Regions from separate parts of the Streptomyces sp. NPDC028298 genome, predicted to be linked through region 1. Evidence: riboswitches for the same ligand, from Rfam matches in the RefSeq annotation. Region 1 holds a riboswitch; each other region holds the start of a gene.
What was found. A riboswitch is a leader RNA that binds a small molecule or an ion and turns the genes downstream of it on or off. The one in region 1 is predicted to bind cyclic di-AMP.
Positions count from the first base shown of each region.

Region 1 (4,399 bases):
AGGGTCTCTCCGCGGTACGACCGGATGCCGCGGTCGTCTCCGTGCGGGCACCGTCCCCCGAACGGGCGGTGCGATGGGCGGCCGACTGTCGCGAGGCGGGCCTCGCCGTCGGCTGTTTCCGTCCCCCGTCGGTGCCCGACGGTGTTTCGCGGCTGCGACTGACGGCCCGCGCGGACCTCACCGAGGAGCAGATCGAGCACGCGGTGGACGTGATCAGCCGGAACCGGTGAACCGGTGGAGCGGTCGATCGACGAGCGGGTGGAGCGTTCGGCCGGACAGATGCAGGGGTGGCCGGCCGGTGGTGCGGTGGAGCGGTGAACCGTGCGGGGTCAGTTCAGCCCGGTGATGAACCCCTCCCAGACGTCCGGGGTGAACAGCAGGGCGGGTCCCGCGGTGTTCTTGGAATCGCGCACCGCGACCATTCCGGACCAGGGTCCGGTGCCCGGGCGTGCGGTCTCGACGCAGTTGTTCATCCCGGTACTGCGACTGCTGCGCAGCCAGCGCACATGGAGCAGCGAAGTGCTGGAGGGTACGTACCGAGGCATTGCAGACATGACGTGCCTCCTTACGTGTCGTCGCCTATCGAGGCGATGTAGTCCAACGAGTCCTCGGGTGAAAGGGCGTGGAACTGAAGGGCGTTGAAGGCCTCGGCGTATGCCTGGAGGTCTTCTTTCCGTTCGAGATAGAGGCTACTCGTCAAGTGGTCGAGAACAACCACATCCAGATCGGTTGTGTTCGGAAATGAGAAGATAACGAAAGGGCCGGTCACGCCGATGTGCGCGCCGGCCGCGAACGGCAGTACCTGGAGCCGTACTTGAGGCAGCACGGCGGCCTCCCGCAGCCGGCGGAGCTGGCGTGCCATGACGTCGGGGCCGCCCACCTCACGGCGCAGCACGGCCTCGTCCAGGACGGCGGACAGTTCGAGCGGCGGGTCCGAGCGCAGCACGTCCTGCCGGGCCAGACGCACTTCGACCAGGGCGTCGAGCTTGCTCTCCTCCAGTCCGTCCACGGCGGCCCGCGTCACCGCGCGGGCGTACTCCGGTGTCTGCAGCAGACCGGGCACGACGGAGGTCTCCAGGGTGCGCATCGCGCTGGCGCCGGACTCCAGGCTGATGAAGTCCCGGTACTCCGGCGGGAGGACCCCGCGGTACGCGTGCCACCAGTGGTGGCGGCCGTTGACCTCGGAGCCCGCCAACACGACCAGGAGCCGGCGCAGTTCGGGATCCTCGACGCCGTACGCGTGCAACAGGCGTTCCACATCGGCCGGTTTCACCCCGCTGGTGCCGGTTTCGATGCGGCTCACCTTCGACTGGTGCCAGCCGAGCAGGCGGGCCGCCTCCCCGCTCGTGAGCCCCGTGCCCGCGCGCAGCGCGCGCAGTTCGGCTCCGAGCTTGCGGCGGCGCACCGCGGGACCGTGCTGCATGGCTGTTCTCCTTACTCCTTCCAAGTCGTCCGAATACGCTCTGCCGACGCAGAGTTCACCGCATCGAGCGACAGATATATGCATTACTCGGTGGATCGCACCCGCGACCGGCCCGGTAATGGCAGTCTGGCGCAAGCACCAGTCCGGGACCGTACTCGAACCATCCGCTCGGTGTCGGGCTCCGGTCCCGTGGGAAAGGGACGAACGTCGCCATGGCAGACCATCAGGAAGCATCCGTCACCCTGCCGAGCGAACCGGTCTCGGTTTCCGTGGCCCGAAATTTCGTCGCCGAAGTGCTGTCCGAATGGGGCCTGCCGGGGGACTGCGACGTCGCCGAGACCGTGCGGCTGATCGTGTCGGAACTGGCGACCAACGCCGTGCAGCACACGTTCGGGCAGTCGCCCACCTTCACGGTCGGCGTGCGTCTCGACCGGGAGGAGCGGCTGCTTATCGGGGTCACCGACAGCCATCCGCGCTTTCCGAAGCGGCTGCCCGCGGCCGTCCAGCAGGACAACGGCCGCGGCATGGTGATCATCCGTTGGCTCACCGCCGAATGCGGCGGCAGGCTCACCGTCGTACCGACCCGGGAGGGCGGCAAGACGGTCTCCATCGAGCTCCCGTGGACGGTGCCCGTCCAGCCGGTGCCGGCCGGGTGGCCGCCCCAGGAGCCCTGAGGGGCGCCGCCCCGAGGCGACCGGTCGTCATGGCCCTTGGGGCGGCGGCGGTCGTCAGCGGCCCATTGAGGCCGCGGCGGTCGGCAGTGGCATTGAGGGCGCGGCGGTCGTCAGTGGCCCCGTGAAAGCCGCGGCGGCCATGGTCGGCCCACAGGGGCCGCCCCCGGCCCCGGTCGGCCCGCGAGGGGCCGGGAGGGCGTCACGGCGGCCCTGAGGGCGCTCGCGCCGGGGCGGCGAGGGTCCGCCGCCCCGGGCGAAAGGGTCAGCCGACCCTGCCGTACCAGACGCTTCTCGTCCAGATCTTCTGGAGCTTCACCACTTCCCCGGTCTTCGGGGAGTGCCAGATCTTTCCCTTACCGGCGTAGATGCCGACGTGGTACACGTTCCGGCCCGAGTGGAAGAACACGAGGTCACCGGCCTTGCGGTGCGAGGCCGAGACATGGTGCGTCTTGTTGTACTGGGCCGCGGCCGTACGAGGCAGCTTCTTGCCCGCCTTCTTGTACGAGTAGAGCGTGAGCCCCGAGCAGTCGAAGCGGTGCGGTCCGGTGGCGCCCCACTGGTAGGGGGAGCCGTGCTTCGACGCCGCGACCTGGAGTGCCCGCGTCGCGACGGTGGCCGCCTCGGCGTCTGGTGCGACACCGGGAACCACCAGGCTGCCGCCGACGGCGGCAAGTGTGAGCGCCGAGGCCGTACCGGCCCGGGTCCACAGCGACGGGACACGATTGAGCGCAGTCATGCGCAACCCTTCGTCAGCCGCCTGTGAAGGATGACCTGTCGGATTCGGGCTGGCGAAGTTGCCCGGCCGCTGCTGCGGCTTCACCCCAAGGGCCGCCCGGAACTGTTCCGGCGACCCGTCTAGCTGGGTCCTCCACTCCTGCCGATCCACTCCTGTCGACCGGGCATCCGGGCGGCGGCAGGACTCGGCGTCCGCCCGGACCGCCCCGCCGCTGTGGCGGGGGCTTGTCGTCGGAAGGGATCTTCACTCATCAGAGTCGGAAAATCCGAGCGGAACCGGTGTTTTGTGGGCTTACTCACCACTCGACTGTTCGAGTGAACACCCCTCCGTTCGAGCACGTGTTGGGGACGGCGATGAGGCCCGCACCTGCGACGACGGGGCCCATCCGGCGTCCGGACTCAGCGTGTTGCGCAACTCGGAGGGGTCAGGGAAGGGACCGATGAATACGCCGTCAGGGGGTACACCATCCGGTCCGTTTGAGTCGTGGTCCGGACGTCATGCCGCTTCGGCGCGGGCCGGCCCGTCGGTGGGGGTCCGTCAACTTCCGGACTCGGGAGGCACCGTGACCCGGGCCGCCCGCCGCTCTCCGCCGAGCACCCGCAGGGCCTGCGCCAGCGTCGGGGCGTGCACCTCGCTCTCGCCCCGCTGATGCATCAGCGTGAGCGCGTCCCGCAGGGCCTCCGCCTTGCCGACCAGTGCCTGAGCCGCCCTCAGGCCGCGATAGGTGTCTCCGGGGCGGGAGGGGTTGATCCGGCCGAGGAGGTCGACGACGTCGAGATAGCGGTCGATGAGTTCGGCCTCCGCGCGGGTCAGCGCGGGCAGCGGGGGAAGGTCCGGGATCATCGGCCGCTCACCTCGCGCCGGGCGTGTCGAGCGCGGACCTGCGGCTCGGGACGATCCGGTCGATCAGCCCGTAGGCCAGGGCCTCCGGCGCGTCGAGGATCCTGTCGCGCTCGATGTCCGCCGCGACCTGCTCCGGACTCCGGCCCGTGTGGCGCCCGAGCATCTCCTCCAGCGTCCGACGGGTCCGCAGCAACTCCTCGGCCTGGATGAGCAGGTCGCTCGCCTGGCCCTGGAGCGGCTCGGCCGCCGACGGCTGGTGGAGCAGGAAGCGGGCCCCCGGCAGTGCGAGCCGCTTGCCCGGAGTGCCGCCCGCCACCAGTACGGCCGCGGCCGAGGCCGCCCGGCCCAGGCAGACCGTCTCGACGTCGCAGGTGACGAACCGCATCGTGTCGTAGATCGCGGTCATCGCGGCGAAGGAGCCGCCGGGGGAGTTGATGTACAGCGAGATGTCCTGCTCGGGCGCCTGGTGTTCGAGGTACATGAACTGGGCCGTCACGTCGTTCGCCGACGTGTCGTCGATCGGCGTCCCGAGGAACACGATCCGCTCGCTGAGCAGCTTCGCGTACGGGTCCAGGGTCCGGTGTCCCGCGCTCGTGCGTTCCGTGAACTCGGGCAGGACATAGCGGGCGGACGGGCTGTCCATGGCGCGCCTCCTCAGATCGACGTCTGTAAAAAATGTACAGGACGTACGTCTCTGTGGAAGAGGGCCCTGCTGAGAGCAGA
Region 1 is NZ_JBVHTL010000003.1:124,889-129,287, forward strand. It holds gene ACZ4TO_RS15735 (8-amino-7-oxononanoate synthase) at 1-230, shown strand, start outside; gene ACZ4TO_RS15740 (DUF397 domain-containing protein) at 330-554, opposite strand; gene ACZ4TO_RS15745 (helix-turn-helix domain-containing protein) at 566-1,423, opposite strand; gene ACZ4TO_RS15750 (ATP-binding protein) at 1,636-2,097, shown strand; gene ACZ4TO_RS15755 (C40 family peptidase) at 2,360-2,833, opposite strand; cyclic di-AMP (ydaO/yuaA leader) riboswitch at 2,837-3,009, opposite strand; gene ACZ4TO_RS15760 (hypothetical protein) at 3,371-3,676, opposite strand; gene ACZ4TO_RS15765 (ATP-dependent Clp protease proteolytic subunit) at 3,684-4,319, opposite strand.

Region 2 (4,399 bases), on a different contig from region 1:
CTGCGCGGCGACGACACACTCTCCGACCGGACACGCGCCGCGTTGGCGAAAGTGACCCGGGCAGGTGCCCGGCATCTCGTGGTCACGGGCCGACCGGCACCGCGCGTGCGACCACTTCTCGACGAACTCGGCGGCGAGGGACTGGCGGTGTGCGGTCAGGGGGCGCAGCTCTACGACGCGGGCACGGACCGCATGCTGTGGTCGGTGACCCTGGACAGGGAGTTGGCGGAGACGGCGCTCGGCAAGATCGAGGCGGAGGTCGGGCTGCTGTACGCGGCGGTCGACCAGGACGGCGTGGACGGGCTGACGCTCATCGAGCCGGGGTACGTCATGCCGCATCCGACGCTGCCGGCCGTGCGGGTGCCGCGTCGGGACGACCTCTGGGCGGAGCCGATCAGCAAGGTGTTGCTCCGTCACCCGTCTTTGTCGGACGACGAGTTGGCCTCGGCGGCACGGGGAGTGGTCGGTTCGCTGGCGACGGTCACCATGTCCGGGCCGGGCACCGTCGAACTCCAGCCATGCGGGGTGACCAAGGCGACGGGCCTCGCTCTGGCCGCGGCGCATCTCGGGCTCACGCCGGGTGCGACGCTCGCCTTCGGTGACATGCCCAACGACATCCCGATGTTCGACTGGGCGGCCCGGGGGGTGGCGATGGCCAACGCCCACCCGGAACTGAAGGCGGTGGCCGACGAGGTCACCTTGTCGAACGAGGACGACGGGATCGCGGTCGTCCTGGAGCGCCTCTTCGGCTTCTAGCGACACCGACGCACCCGCCGACGGGCCGGAGGGCGCCGTCGGCGGGTGCGGGTGAAGCGGGTGGTGCGGGGTGGATCAGTAGGCGCCGTTGACGTTGTCGATGGAGCCGTACTTGTCGGCCGCGTAGTTGCAGGCCGCGGTGATGTTGGCGACCGGGTCGTAGATGTTCGACGACGTGCCGGCGACGTGGTACGCCTGGAACGTGGGGTCGATCACCTGGAGCAGGCCCTTGGAGGGGATGCCCGCGGCGGCGTTGGAGTCCCAGTTGTTGATGGCGTTGGGGTTGCCGGAGGACTCGCGCATCACGTTGCGGTAGATGCCGTCGTAGCTGCCCGGGATGCCGGCCTTGGCCATGACGTCCAGGGATTCCTTGATCCAGCCGTCGAGGTTGTTGGTGTACGTCTTGGCGACGGCCTGGGTGACGGTGGTCGTCTTGGACTTGGCGACGGCGGCGGTCGCGTTCGCCGTGGTGCGGACGGTCGTCGACTTCAGCGTCTTCGTGCCCACGGTGAGCTTCATGCCCGGACGGATCATCGCGGGGTTGTCGCCGATGATCGCGCGGTTCGCCGCGTACAGCTTCTTCCAGCCACCGCTCTTGGGGTACTTCTTCGCCACCTTGGACAGGGTGTCGCCGGCGACCACCTTGTAGGTGACGAGCTGCACGTTGGGGACGACCGCGGTGTGGGCGGTCTTGGCCACCTGGGGGGCCTGCGCCGGGGTGGCGGCGCTGGCGCCGGTCGCGCTCACGAGGGGGAGGGCGAGGGCGATGCCACCCGTTCCGGCGGCGATCATGCCCCGGGTGATGACGTTGGTCTTCATACGGCGGTGCTTGGCTCGTACGGGCATGGCGAAATGTCCTCTCCGACGCCTGCGAGGTGAGCTGTCGGGTTCGGGCGGGAGATGCCCGGCCGCGCTCTGGGCGCGGCTTCACCCCAAGCCGTTCCGGATGTGTCCGGACCGGCGGCTTACCTGTGGTTCCCCCGCTCCTGCCGTGCGTGGGTCGATGGGTTGCCGGGCGGCGGCAGGATTCGGCGATCCGCCCGGGGTCGACCAGAACGTATGCGAGAGCACATGTCCGAAACAAGACGAGATTTGACCGCGAAGATCGCTTTGGCCTGGTTAAGGCGAGGGTAAAAAGTCCGATTGTGTCGGAATTGGATCCTCAACTTGCCTTTCGCAAACGGGTTGATCCATAAGGGGCGCCCGGCGGAGGGGTGTCTGGCCGGTGACCCAACTCACGAGACCAAAGAGCACCAAGGCTCCATGAGGGGCCAATTCGGACATTGTGCCTGCGTCGGCGGGCGCTCCCGGGACCCTCGAAAGGCGTCGAGCGGCCCCTGGCGCGGCGGGATTTGTGGCGCGGGACACAGTAGGGAGCGGCGGGGCGGCGGGCCGCGTCGGGTCGACGCGACAGGTCCCAGGTGGAGGCCGGCACGCCGGACCGGGGCGGGCGCCCGCAGTCAAGTGGACTCAATACCAACCGGGTTCGCCCCGTCGACGGCCAACTCCCGTCCCGGCGGGCCCGGTCAGCCGGCCGTGCGCGGGATCCGCTTCTCCCAGGTCCGGTGGAAGACGACCTCGTCGCCGTTCCTGCAGACGAGCTCGTCGGTCGTGATGAAGTCCTCGGCGTCGCAGGCGATGGCGGAGACCGTCTCGACGCGGGCGTCCCACGGCAGCTCGGGCCGGTGGAGCCGGATCGACCACACCGAACGGGCGCGGGCGGACAGCGGGTCCGACGTGCCGATCGTGTACGTCTCCCGGGCCTCCTCCGTGCATTCGAGGCCGTCGGGGAACACCCGGGTCCCGCCGCGCCCCGGGTCCACCTCCACGCTCCAGGTCCCGGCGGCCACGTCGCGCAGGACCAGGCGGGGCGGGCGGGGCTCGTCCAGGGGCGCCGAGACGGTCACGCCGAGGGGTTCGGCCTCCTCCGGTTCTCCGAAGGCGACCGAGGGGTCCGACTCCCTCGCCCGCACCGGGAGTTCGAGGACGCTGCCGACCGGCTCCAGGGTGAAGCCGGCCTCCGAGCCCGGCTGCGGCCAGATCCAGGGCCAGTAGGCGGAGGAGACGCCCAGCCGGATGCGGTGGCCCGCCGGGAACGCGTAGCCGATGGCGTTCAGGTCGAGGACCACGTGCTCCGTGTCGCCCGGCCGCCAGGGAACCGCCTGGTCGGGGCCCCGGCGCGCCGACAGGTTCAGGACGCCCCGGGTGACGAGCGTGGACGCCCCGTCCGGGGCCACGTCGCACAGCCGGGCGATCACCTGGCCCCGGGGCGACGCGGACGTCAGCCGCAGAGTGACCCGGGGGCGGCCCAGGACCCAGATCTCCTCCGTCACCTCGAACTCGAAGCAGGCCGACCGGGCGTCCTCCTCCCGCTGGTCCGGCGGCAGGTCGGCGTCGTCGCCCGAGGGGAAGAGCCGGCCCGCGTCGACCCCTGTGTGCTGCGGGGAGCGCACCGGCAGCGGGGCGCCCTGGAGCGCGTACGCGACCGGGGTCACCGAGGGTGAGGGCCAGGCGGGGTCGCCCACCCATCGGCCCGGGATCCGCTCGTACACGGTCGCCGGAGGGTGCGCGTCCATCACGTACGAGCGCAGAAGGGGGACGGAGAGCGCGTCCGTGTCCTCGTCCCGGAGCCAGTGGTCCCACCAGCGCAGCGTCTCCTGGAGGAAGCCGATCGCCGGTCCCGGCGGCAGGCCCCGGTCCGGGTACTGGCGGGACCAGGGGCCGATGATGCCTCGTACGCGATCCGGCGGCAGGTTCTCCACCAGGCGCAGCACCGTGTCGCGGTGCGGGTCGTGCCAGCCGCCGACCGCGAGGACCGCCGCGCGGACGGCTCCGTACTCCTCGCGGACGCCGCCCTCGCGCCAGTACGCGTCCCGGGTCTGGTGGGCCAGCCAGGTGTGCGCGCGGGGGCTGACCGCCTCCAGCCGTTTCTCCCACATGTCCCGCCACATCCCCTCGCCCACGTGCGCTGGGTCCGGCGGACGGGCGGCGAAGGCGAGCAGACGGGCCGACCGGGCGTGCGTGTCGACGGCGAGGACGGAACCTCCCGCGTGGTGTGTCTCGTTGTCATAGAGGTCGTCGGTCGAGCAGACCGTGACGACAGCCTTGAGCGGCTCGGGCGCGCGGGCCGCGACACGGAGGGAGCTGAAGCCGCCCCACGAGATCCCGAACATGCCGACCCGGCCGCTGCACCAGGGCCGGCCGGCCAGCCAGGAGACCACCTCCACCCCGTCGTCCGTCTCGGTCCGGGCCCCCTCGTCGCCCGGCACGCCCTCCGAATTGCCGTGCCCGCGCACGTCCACTCGGACGGAGGCGTAGCCGTGCCCGGCGTACCAGGGGTGGCGCTGCTGATCGCGCGGGGCCGTCCAGTCGGTCAGGCGGTACGGGACGTACTCCAGGAGCGCCGGTACGGGCTCCTCGGTCACCGGCCGCCAGATGCGGGCGTACAGACGGGTGCCGTCCGAGAGAGGGACGAGGACGTCCTCGTGAGTGGTCTCGTAGGGAAAGGACGTACGGATGCGCATGTGTGTCACCTCGGTGGACGGAACGCGTCGTGCGGCACGGCCGGAAGGGCGGGGACCGTCGGGTCCCGGCCGTACGCGGGTCGGGCACGGCTGTGGGACACGGTGGCCTCTTCCGGGTG
Region 2 is NZ_JBVHTL010000004.1:157,755-162,153, forward strand. It holds gene ACZ4TO_RS19685 (HAD family hydrolase) at 1-756, shown strand, start outside; gene ACZ4TO_RS19690 (transglycosylase SLT domain-containing protein) at 832-1,602, opposite strand; cyclic di-AMP (ydaO/yuaA leader) riboswitch at 1,607-1,768, opposite strand; gene ACZ4TO_RS19695 (CocE/NonD family hydrolase) at 2,283-4,280, opposite strand.
Region 2: linked by a shared signal. The riboswitch ahead of ACZ4TO_RS19690 (transglycosylase SLT domain-containing protein) and the one ahead of ACZ4TO_RS15755 (C40 family peptidase) in region 1 are both predicted to bind cyclic di-AMP.

Region 3 (4,399 bases), on a different contig from region 1:
AGACCGCCCCCGGGCAGTCGGACACGCACGGCCGAGCCGCGTCACCCTTTCTTCGGGTGGCGCGGCTCGGCCGTTTTCCGTGGGCTCCCCCGCACATTCCCCAGGTGTCACGCCCGCCTCGCACCGCGACCACGGGAATGACGCGCACCGGAATTCAGGGCACGCGAATAAAAGGGCATCAGAAATGAGCCCCCACCGAATATCCCTCTTTGTATACGGCGCCTGTGTTAAAGACGCGGGCCCGTCATGTTTACGGGATGTTGCGAAGTTCTCACACGGTCCGCCCGCTCGCCTCCGGGGAATCGGAGCCGGTGCGCGGCGCTGGCGCGCTCGGTGTGCAGGGCCGTGATCGCGCGGGCCCGCTCACTGTCCCCGCGGGCCACCGCGTCCACGATGCCGCCGTGCTCCGCCCAGGACTCCGCGGGGTCGGCCGGCGCCTCCACCGAGTACATCCAGGCGATCTTGTGGCGGAGCTGGGCGAGCGTCGAGGTCAGCGCGGGGCTGCCGGACGCCTGCGCCAGCGTCTCGTGGAACCAGCCGCCCAGCGAGCGCAGATCCTCGCTGTGGCCTCGCCTGGAGCGCTCCTGCCCCAGCCTGACCAGACCCCGCAGCACCTTGAGATGGGCCTCCGTGCGCCGCTGTGCGGCCCGCGCGGCCCCCAGCGGCTCCAGCAGCATGCGCATCTCCAGGAGGTCCGCCGCCTCCAGCTCCGTGGGCTCCGCGACACAGGCGCCCGCGTGCCGGCGGGTGACCACGAAGCCCTCGGCCTCCAGCGTGCGCAGGGCCTCGCGCACGGGGACGCGCGAGACGCCGTAACGGCGCGCGAGCAGTTCCTCGGTGAGCCGGCCGCCGCGCTCGTAGACACCCGCGACGATGTCGTCACGGATCGCCGTGCACACCGAGTGTGCCGGAATACGCATGACCGACCTCCGCTTTAATCCCCGTGAAACGCCGTCGATTGACGCTTGTTCAGTGACTCTATTGCAGGAAGCCTGAATTTCCGATGGCGGGCCTGAATCCATGGATATTTTTTGGACAGACGACGTCCGGAAACGACGATGCCCCGGCTCGGTGAGCCGGGGCATCGAAAACGGCGGGGAAGCCGCAAAGCGTTCGTCAGACGTTGACGCCGTGCGAGCGCAGGTAGGCGACCGGGTCGATGTCCGAGCCGTACTCGGCGGTCGTACGGGCCTCGAAGTGGAGGTGCGGTCCCGTGGTGTTGCCGGTGTCCCCGGAGAGGCCGATCTGCTGCCCCGGGGTGACGGCCTGCCCCACGGACACCCCGATGGACGACAGGTGGCCGTACATGGTGTACGTGCCGTCGTGCATCTTGATCACGACTTGATTGCCGTAGGCGCCGCCCCAGCCGGCCGTGACCACTGTGCCGGAGCCGACGGCGTGGACCGAGGTGCCGGAGGCGGCGTGGAAGTCGACGCCAGTGTGGCTGCCGGAGGACCAGAGGGCGCTGCTGGCCTGGTAGCCGGTGGAAACGTACGAACCCGTGATCGGCATGACGAACGTGTTCAGGCGCTTGCGCTCGGCCTCACGGGCGGCGCGCTCCTTGGCCTCACGGAGCTTGGATGCCTGCTCCGCGGCCTGCTTGCGCGCGGTCTGCTCGGCCTGCTTGCGCGCGGCGGCCTCGTCGGCGGCGCGCTGCTGCGCGAAGGCCTGGGCGTCGATCTGGTCGGCGACCGTGTCGTTCAGGGTGACGGCCTGGGTGAGCCCGGTCTGCTCGACGGAGGCTTCCGCAGCGAACGCGGGGGCGGCCAGGGTTCCGATCACGCCGGTGGTGGTGAGCGCCGCGACCCCGACGGCGGTCGTGGTGGTGCTGTGCACCCGGCTGCTCGTACGACGATGCTTGCCGGTGCCACAGGTGAACGCCATGTAGGGGCTGATCCTTTCCTTCCCTCTCGCCTACCGGGTTAGCTGACGGGTTCGGAGCAGGAAGGTCTCCTACGGGCCCCCTCCGAAGAGGGCGTCCGATTCACCCCAGGGACTGCGTGGGTCCCCGGCTCCCCTGACTCGCGTCTCGGGGACTCGGCGATGGCTGTCCGGTGCCGCGGGCGCGGCGCACTGCGTGACGAACAGCCGCCCCGACGCTAAACGGGGTGTCTTTCGAACAACAAACGGATCACGATTTTTGTAACGCATCCCACAGGGCAGAAGGGCAACCGCCGTACGAATACGGACATCTTGGGACCGGAGTCCGGAAAGAGAAGGGCCCTGACGGCTCTTCAGCCGTCAGGGCCCTCTTCCGTCCCACGGGTCCTACTCGGCTGCCACCACGGTGACTTCACCGATTCCGAGGGCCCTGACCGGGTCCGCGATCTGTGCCGCGTCGCCGACCAGGACGGTCACCAGACGGTCCGTCGGGAAGGCGCTCACGGCCGCCGCGGTGGCCTCCACGGTGCCGGTGGCGGCCAGTTGCCGGTAGAGCGTCGCCTGGTAGTCGTCCGGCAGGTGCTGCTCGACCTGGTCCGCGAGGGTGCTCGCGACGGCCGCAGCGGTCTCGAACTTCAGGGGCGCGACACCCACCAGGTTCTGCACGGCGACGTCGCGCTCGGTGTCCGTCAGACCCTCGGCCGCGAGGGTGCGCAGCACCTTCCACAGGTCGTCGAGCGCCGGGCCGGTGTTGGGGGTGTCGACCGAACCGCTGATGGCGAGCATCGCGGCGCCCGTGCCGTCCGGCGCGGAGCGAAGGACCTGTCCGAACGCCCGCACACCGTAGGTGTAGCCCTTCTCCTCGCGCAGGACGCGGTCCAGGCGCGAGGTGAGGGTGCCGCCGAGGCAGTAGGTGCCGAGGACCTGGGCGGGCCACACGCGGTCGTGCCGGTCGGCGCCGACCCGGCCGATGAGGAGCTGCGTCTGGACGGCTCCGGGGCGGTCGACGATGATCACGCGGCCGGTGTCGTCGGCGCTCACCGGCGGCACGGGACGCGGTTCGGCGGACGAGCCGGTCCAGGAGCCGAGGGTGTCGGCGAGCAGTTCGTCGAGGTCGAGCCCGGTCAGGTCGCCGACGACGACCGCGGTGGCCGTGGCGGGGCGGACGTGCCTCTCGTAGAAGGCGCGCACACCCGAAGCGTCGATGTTGCGGACGGTCTCCTCGGTGCCCTGGCGGGGGCGCGACATCCGCGCGGTCGCCGGGAACAGTTCCTTGGAGAGCTCCTTGGCCGCACGACGGGCCGGGTTGGCCGTCTCGTGCGGGATCTCGTCCAGCCGGTTGGTCACCAGCCGCTCGACCTCGCTGTCCGCGAACGCGGGGGCCCGCAGGGCGTCGGCGAGCAGGCCGAGGGCCTTGGCCAGACGCGAGACGGGCACTTCGAGGGACAGGCGTACGCCGGGGTGGTCGGCGTGCGCGTCGAGCGTGGCGCCGCAGCGCTCCAGCTCGGCGGCGAAGTCCTCGGCCGAGTGCTTGTCGGTGCCCTCGGAGAAGGCGCGCGCCATGATCGTGGCGATGCCGTCCAGGCCCGCCGGCTCGGCGTCCAGCGGCGCGGCGAGGATCACCTCGACGGCGACGACCTGCTGGCCGGGGCGGTGGCAGCGCAGCACGGTCAGACCGTTGTCCAGGGCGCCGCGCTCGGGGGCGGGGAACGCCCACGGCTTCGGCTGTCCGGCCTGGGGCCGCGGGTGGAAGTCCATGGTGGCGAGCTCGGTCACTTCGCCGCCTCCTCGTCGGTCTCGTCGGCGGAGTCGGCCGCCTCGGCGGCTTCGGCTGTGGTGGGTTCGTAGACGAGCACCGCGCGGTTGTCGGGGCGCAGGCGGGCCTTGGCGGCCTCCTGGACCTCTTCCGCCGTGACGTCCAGGACGCGCTGCACGGCGGTCAGGGCGAGCTGCGGGTCGCCGAACAGGACGGCGTACCGGCACAGTTCGTCGGCGCGGCCTGCGACGGTACCGAGCCGGTCGAGCCACTCGCGCTCCAACTGGGCCTGGGCGCGCTCCATTTCCTCTGCCGTGGGGCCCTCCTCGGCGAACCGGGCGAGCTCCTCGTCGACGGCGGCCTCGATGACCGGGACCTCGACGTCTCCGGACGTCTTCACGTCCAGCCATCCCAGGGAGGGCGCTCCGGCGAGCCGCAGCAGGCCGAACCCCGCGGCGACGGCGGTGCGGTCACGGCGTACGAGCCGGTTGTAGAGCCGGGAGGACTCGCCGCCGCCGAGGACGGTGAGCGCCAGGTCGGCCGCGTCGCACGCGCGCGTGCCGTCCTCCGGGAGGCGGTAGGCGGCCATCAGGGCGCGCGCCGGGACGTCCTCCTCGACGACCTCGCGGATCTGCTCGCCGATGACGTCGGGCAGCGAGCCGTCCCGCGGGGCGGGCTTGCCGTCGTGCCCGGGGATGGAGCCGAAGTACTTCTCGACCCAGGCGAGCGTCTGCTCCGGGTCGATGTCGCCGACGACCGACA
Region 3 is NZ_JBVHTL010000001.1:1,858,205-1,862,603, forward strand. It holds gene ACZ4TO_RS08030 (HPr family phosphocarrier protein) at 1-1, shown strand, start outside; gene ACZ4TO_RS08035 (GntR family transcriptional regulator) at 228-920, opposite strand; gene ACZ4TO_RS08040 (M23 family metallopeptidase) at 1,117-1,884, opposite strand; cyclic di-AMP (ydaO/yuaA leader) riboswitch at 1,897-2,053, opposite strand; gene ACZ4TO_RS08045 (M16 family metallopeptidase) at 2,269-3,657, opposite strand; gene ACZ4TO_RS08050 (M16 family metallopeptidase) at 3,654-4,399, opposite strand, start outside.
Region 3: linked by a shared signal. The riboswitch ahead of ACZ4TO_RS08040 (M23 family metallopeptidase) and the one ahead of ACZ4TO_RS15755 (C40 family peptidase) in region 1 are both predicted to bind cyclic di-AMP.

Region 4 (4,399 bases), on a different contig from region 1:
AGCCCGGCCTGGGAGGCGACCTCCTGGAGGGCGCCCTCGTAGGTGTCGCGCGAGACCAGGTTGTAGTGGGGCTGGAGCGCGACGTACCGGGCGAGGCCCTCGCGGTCGGAGAACTCCAGGGACTCCCGAAGCCGCTCCGGGGAGATGTTGGAGGCGGCGATGTGCCGCACCTTCCCGGCCTTCACCAGCTCGTCGAGGGCGCCGATGATCTCCTCGACGGGCACTTCCGGCTTGTCGAAGTGCGTGTAGTAGAGGTCGATGTGGTCGGTGCCCAGGCGGCGCAGCGACGCGTCGGCCGCGGCCTTGATGTTGGCACCGGACAGTCCCGGGTACGCGGGGTGCTGGCTGACCTTGGTGGCGACCACGATGTCGGCGCGGTTGCCGCGGCTCTTCAGCCACTTGCCGATGACGGTCTCGGACTCGCCGCCCTCGTTGCCCTCGACCCAGGCGGAGTAGGAGTCGGCCGTGTCGAGGAAGTTGCCTCCGGCGGCGGCGTAGGCGTCGAGCACGGCGAAGGACCGGGTCTCGTCGGCCGTCCAGCCGAAGACGTTGCCCCCGAGGGAGAGCGGGAAGACCTCGAGGTCGGACGAACCGAGCTTGCGAAGGGAAGTCATGTAAGGCGACAACGCCCGTACCGGATGCGTGTATTCCACACTCACCGTTCCGGTGCGTGCCGCCGTCCGCGTCCGGACGGCCGACAGCCCTGACGCCGGGGGGGTTGACGTCAGGGCTGCCGGAGATCGGGGATCAGGGGTTATCGGGGATCAGGGGTTGAGGCCCTTGCTCTGGAGCCAGGCCATCGGGTCGATGCCGGTGGCGGCGCCGCCGGGGTGCACTTCGAGGTGCAGGTGCGGCCCGGTGACGTTGCCCGTCGCGCCCACGCGTCCGATGACGTCACCGGTGGCGACCTTCTGGCCGACGGTGACGCTGATCGACGACTGGTGGCAGAACCAGAGTTCCGTGCCGTCGTCGAGGGTGAGGATCGTGCGGTAGCCGTACGCGCCGGCCCAGCCGGCCTCGGTGATGGTGCCGCTGTGGATCGCCTTGATCAGCGTGCCGGTGGGCGCCGCGAAGTCGAGTCCGGTGTGGTAGCCGGAGGACCACATGGAGCCGGCCTCACCGAAGCGCGAGGTCAGCGTGTACGAGGAGGTCGGCAGCGAGTAGCTCTTGGCGAGCTCGGCGAGGCGCTCGGCCTCGGCCTTCTGCTTGGCCGCCTCCTCCGCCTTCTTCTTCGCGGCGGCTTCCTTGGCCTCGGCCTCGTCCTGCTGCTTGGCGGCGGCCTGTACGGCCTTCTGCGCGGCGGCGGTCTGGGCGGCCTTCTGCGTGGCGGTGTCGGCCTGGTTCTGCTGCGACTGGGCCTGCGCCATGATGCGGTCGCGCAGCGCCTCACCGGCGTCGGAGCTTCCCTGCGCCGTGTCGGCGCTGGTCAGGCCGGCGCTGGTGAGCGGAGTCGTGGAACCCTTGGGGGTGGCGCTGGATCCGCCGTCCGAGATCAGGGCCTTGGCCGACGCGGTGACCGACGACAGGTCGGGCAGTGAGATCGAGACGGGCGCCTTGCCCGGAGCTGCGCTGGCGATGCCGCCACCGCCGACGGCGGCTATGACACCGACGCCGAGAACCGTGGAGCTGCGGGCGAGTCCTCCGCCGCGCTGCTTGCCCGTGCGGTGCCGGCCGCGGACGGGAGCGAGGGAATCCTCGGTGGGGTTCCACTCCTCCCAGGGACCGTCGTCCTTGCCGTAGCCGAAGGTGTGGGCTTCGTTCGGCGCGAACGAGGTTGGCTGAGCGGGCCGGTTGGACGCCACGTGGGCGCACTCCTTTCCTTCCTTGCCGCCTACCGGGTTAGCTGACGGGTTCGGAGCAGGAAGGTCTCCTACGCGCGTACGGCCACCGTGCATCGACGGCGGAATACGCTCGATTCACCCCACGAGTTGGTTCCCCGGTTCCCTTGCGGGATTCGGCGCGTGCGCACGGAGCCGCCTCTTGTGACGGTTGTGACGACCGCGCTGCGTTATCGAACGTTAATAGACCCGGCCACCGAATTCCAAGCCGTTCCGACTGATCATTAACGCCTCTTGGCCAGGACTTTGGGGTCATGAACGATGAAAAACGGGCGAGTTGACCGCGTGCCGCTTGCACGGATTTCCCTGACGGTATGTCAGTCGTTATGCGGAGGGAGACAGTCCCGTCACTGTTCGTGACGCCGGACGGCGAGCAGCGCCAAGTCGTCCGTCAGCGGGCCGCCCGTGTGCTCGCGGGCCGCGTCGAAGAGGGCGGTCAGCAGCGCGTCGGGACCGGGAAAGACCCGTCCGGCCAGCCAGGCGGCCGGATCGAAGAACCTCCCCCGCGCGTCGCGGGCCTCGGACAGTCCGTCGGTGTGCAGGAGCAGCGTCGCCCCGCGCGGAAACCCCTCCCGCAGCGTCGGGGCGGGCAGGCTCCCCAGTTCACTCATCCCCAGGGGCAGCGCGAAGGACTCGGCGGAGAGGGTGCGGAGCGTGCCGTCGGCATGCAGCAGCAGGGGCGGCGGATGGCCGCGGTTGACGACGCGTACGACGTCCTCGCCCGGCGGGATCTCGGCGAGGACGGCGGTCGTGAAACCCTCGACCGCGTCGACGCTGTCGCGCCGGGTGCCCGCCCGCGTCAGCGCCCGCTCCAGGCGCTCCGCGACGCCCTCCAGGGCCGTCTCCCGCTCGGCCGCCTCACCGAACGCACCGACCACCGTCGCGACGGTGGCCACCGCGGTCATCCCCTTGCCGCGTACGTCCCCGACGATCAGCCGCACGCCGTACGGGGAGTCCTGTACGGCGTACAGGTCCCCGCCGATGAACGCGTCCTCCTGCGCCGCCTCGTACCGGGCCGCCACCTCGAGACCGGCGATCAGCGCCTCGGGTTCGGGCAGCACGGCGCGCTGCGCGAACTCGGCGATCTCCCGGACGGAGGCGAGCCGCTCGTCGCCGCGCCGGACGACGCTGTTGATGAGGACGGCGAGGACGGCGGCCATCGCGACGGTGACCACCTCGGTGACCGCGTCGACCTGGAGGACGATGTCGAGCACACAGTGCGTCACGAGCACCGCGCCCACGGCGAGGACGCCGGCGAGAACGGTCCCGCGCAGCGAGAAGAGGGGCGCGGCGACCAGGGGCGCGGCCGCGAACAGGGGGGTCGCGGTGAATTCCGACGGGGTGAAGTAGTCGTAGACGATCCCGGCGGCGACGAGCAGGACGGGCAGGGCCCGGACGAAGGAGCGTGTCCACACGATCCGGCGTGGGTCGGCTCCCGCCGGACCGGGCGAGGGGACGCCCCCGGGCTCGTGGGCGCCGCGGGAGGGCCGGCCGGCCCGGTCATGGAACTGTCCGGTCCGCCGCTCACCTCCTGGCTGCCCCACCCGTCCAGAAGAACCGGTGCGGGGGCGGCGGGCGACCCCTGTGGCCCGACCGGGGGAGCAAGGCTCCGCCGGCCGGAACGGAACCGGACGGGGAATTCGGCGGGACGAAGACCGAGAAAGAGAGAAGGACGAAACACCAAGGGCCGGAACTCGTGAATCCGAGTTCCGGCCCTTGGCCTTCAGTAGCGGGGACAGGATTTGAACCTGCGACCTCTGGGTTATGAGCCCAGCGAGCTACCGAGCTGCTCCACCCCGCGTCGTTAAGACCAGTGTACGCCATCCGCGGGACCCGAAGCACACCCGTTTAAACCAGCCCCTCGCGCGGCGCGGGAGGGGCTCCCTACCGGCCCGCCAGATGCCGGTTGGGGGCCTCGGCGCGGTCCGCGCACTCGGGCAGGACGACGACCTCGGCGCCCGCGGCGGCGAGGAGCCCGTTCCCGTCGGCGTCCGTGACGAAGGTGTCGGGCTCGCGCCAGGCGGTGACGACCCGCCGCACACCGGCGTCGAGGATGAGCCGGGCACAGGGGGCGGGCCGGGAGGCCCGGTGGGCGCACGGTTCCAGGCTGCTGTAGACGGTGGCGCCGGCCAGCCGGGGATCGGCCGGGTCGATCTTGGCGAGGGCGGCCTCCTCGGCGTGCACGACGGGGTCCCCGCCCTCGCGGGAGTGGCCGCGGGCCAGCTCGGTGCCGTCGGCGGCGACCACCACGGCGCCCACGCTGAACGCCGTCTTGGAGGGCGGGCACAGTTCCGCCAGCTCGCAGGCGAGCTCCAGCCATCGGCGGTCGGCGGCGGAGGCGAGCGAGCCGGTGCCGGGCGCGGTGGGGACGTACCGGATGAGGACGACGTCGCCGACGGGCCGGGTCTCCACCAGCCGCATCCGGCCCGGCGGGTACGCCCCGGTCCCGAACAGCCGCGGCGCGTCCGGCTGCCCTACGAAGAGGGGGGCGACGGCGAGCTGCAGTTCGTCGGCGAGCTGCTCGCGCACGAGCTGGGTGTGGACCTTGCCGCCCCCTTCGA
Region 4 is NZ_JBVHTL010000005.1:23,010-27,408, forward strand. It holds gene ACZ4TO_RS22740 (aldo/keto reductase) at 1-614, opposite strand, end outside; gene ACZ4TO_RS22745 (M23 family metallopeptidase) at 765-1,802, opposite strand; cyclic di-AMP (ydaO/yuaA leader) riboswitch at 1,814-1,970, opposite strand; gene ACZ4TO_RS22750 (PP2C family protein-serine/threonine phosphatase) at 2,186-3,382, opposite strand; tRNA gene ACZ4TO_RS22755 (tRNA-Met) at 3,566-3,639, opposite strand; gene ACZ4TO_RS22760 (dihydrofolate reductase family protein) at 3,723-4,399, opposite strand, start outside.
Region 4: linked by a shared signal. The riboswitch ahead of ACZ4TO_RS22745 (M23 family metallopeptidase) and the one ahead of ACZ4TO_RS15755 (C40 family peptidase) in region 1 are both predicted to bind cyclic di-AMP.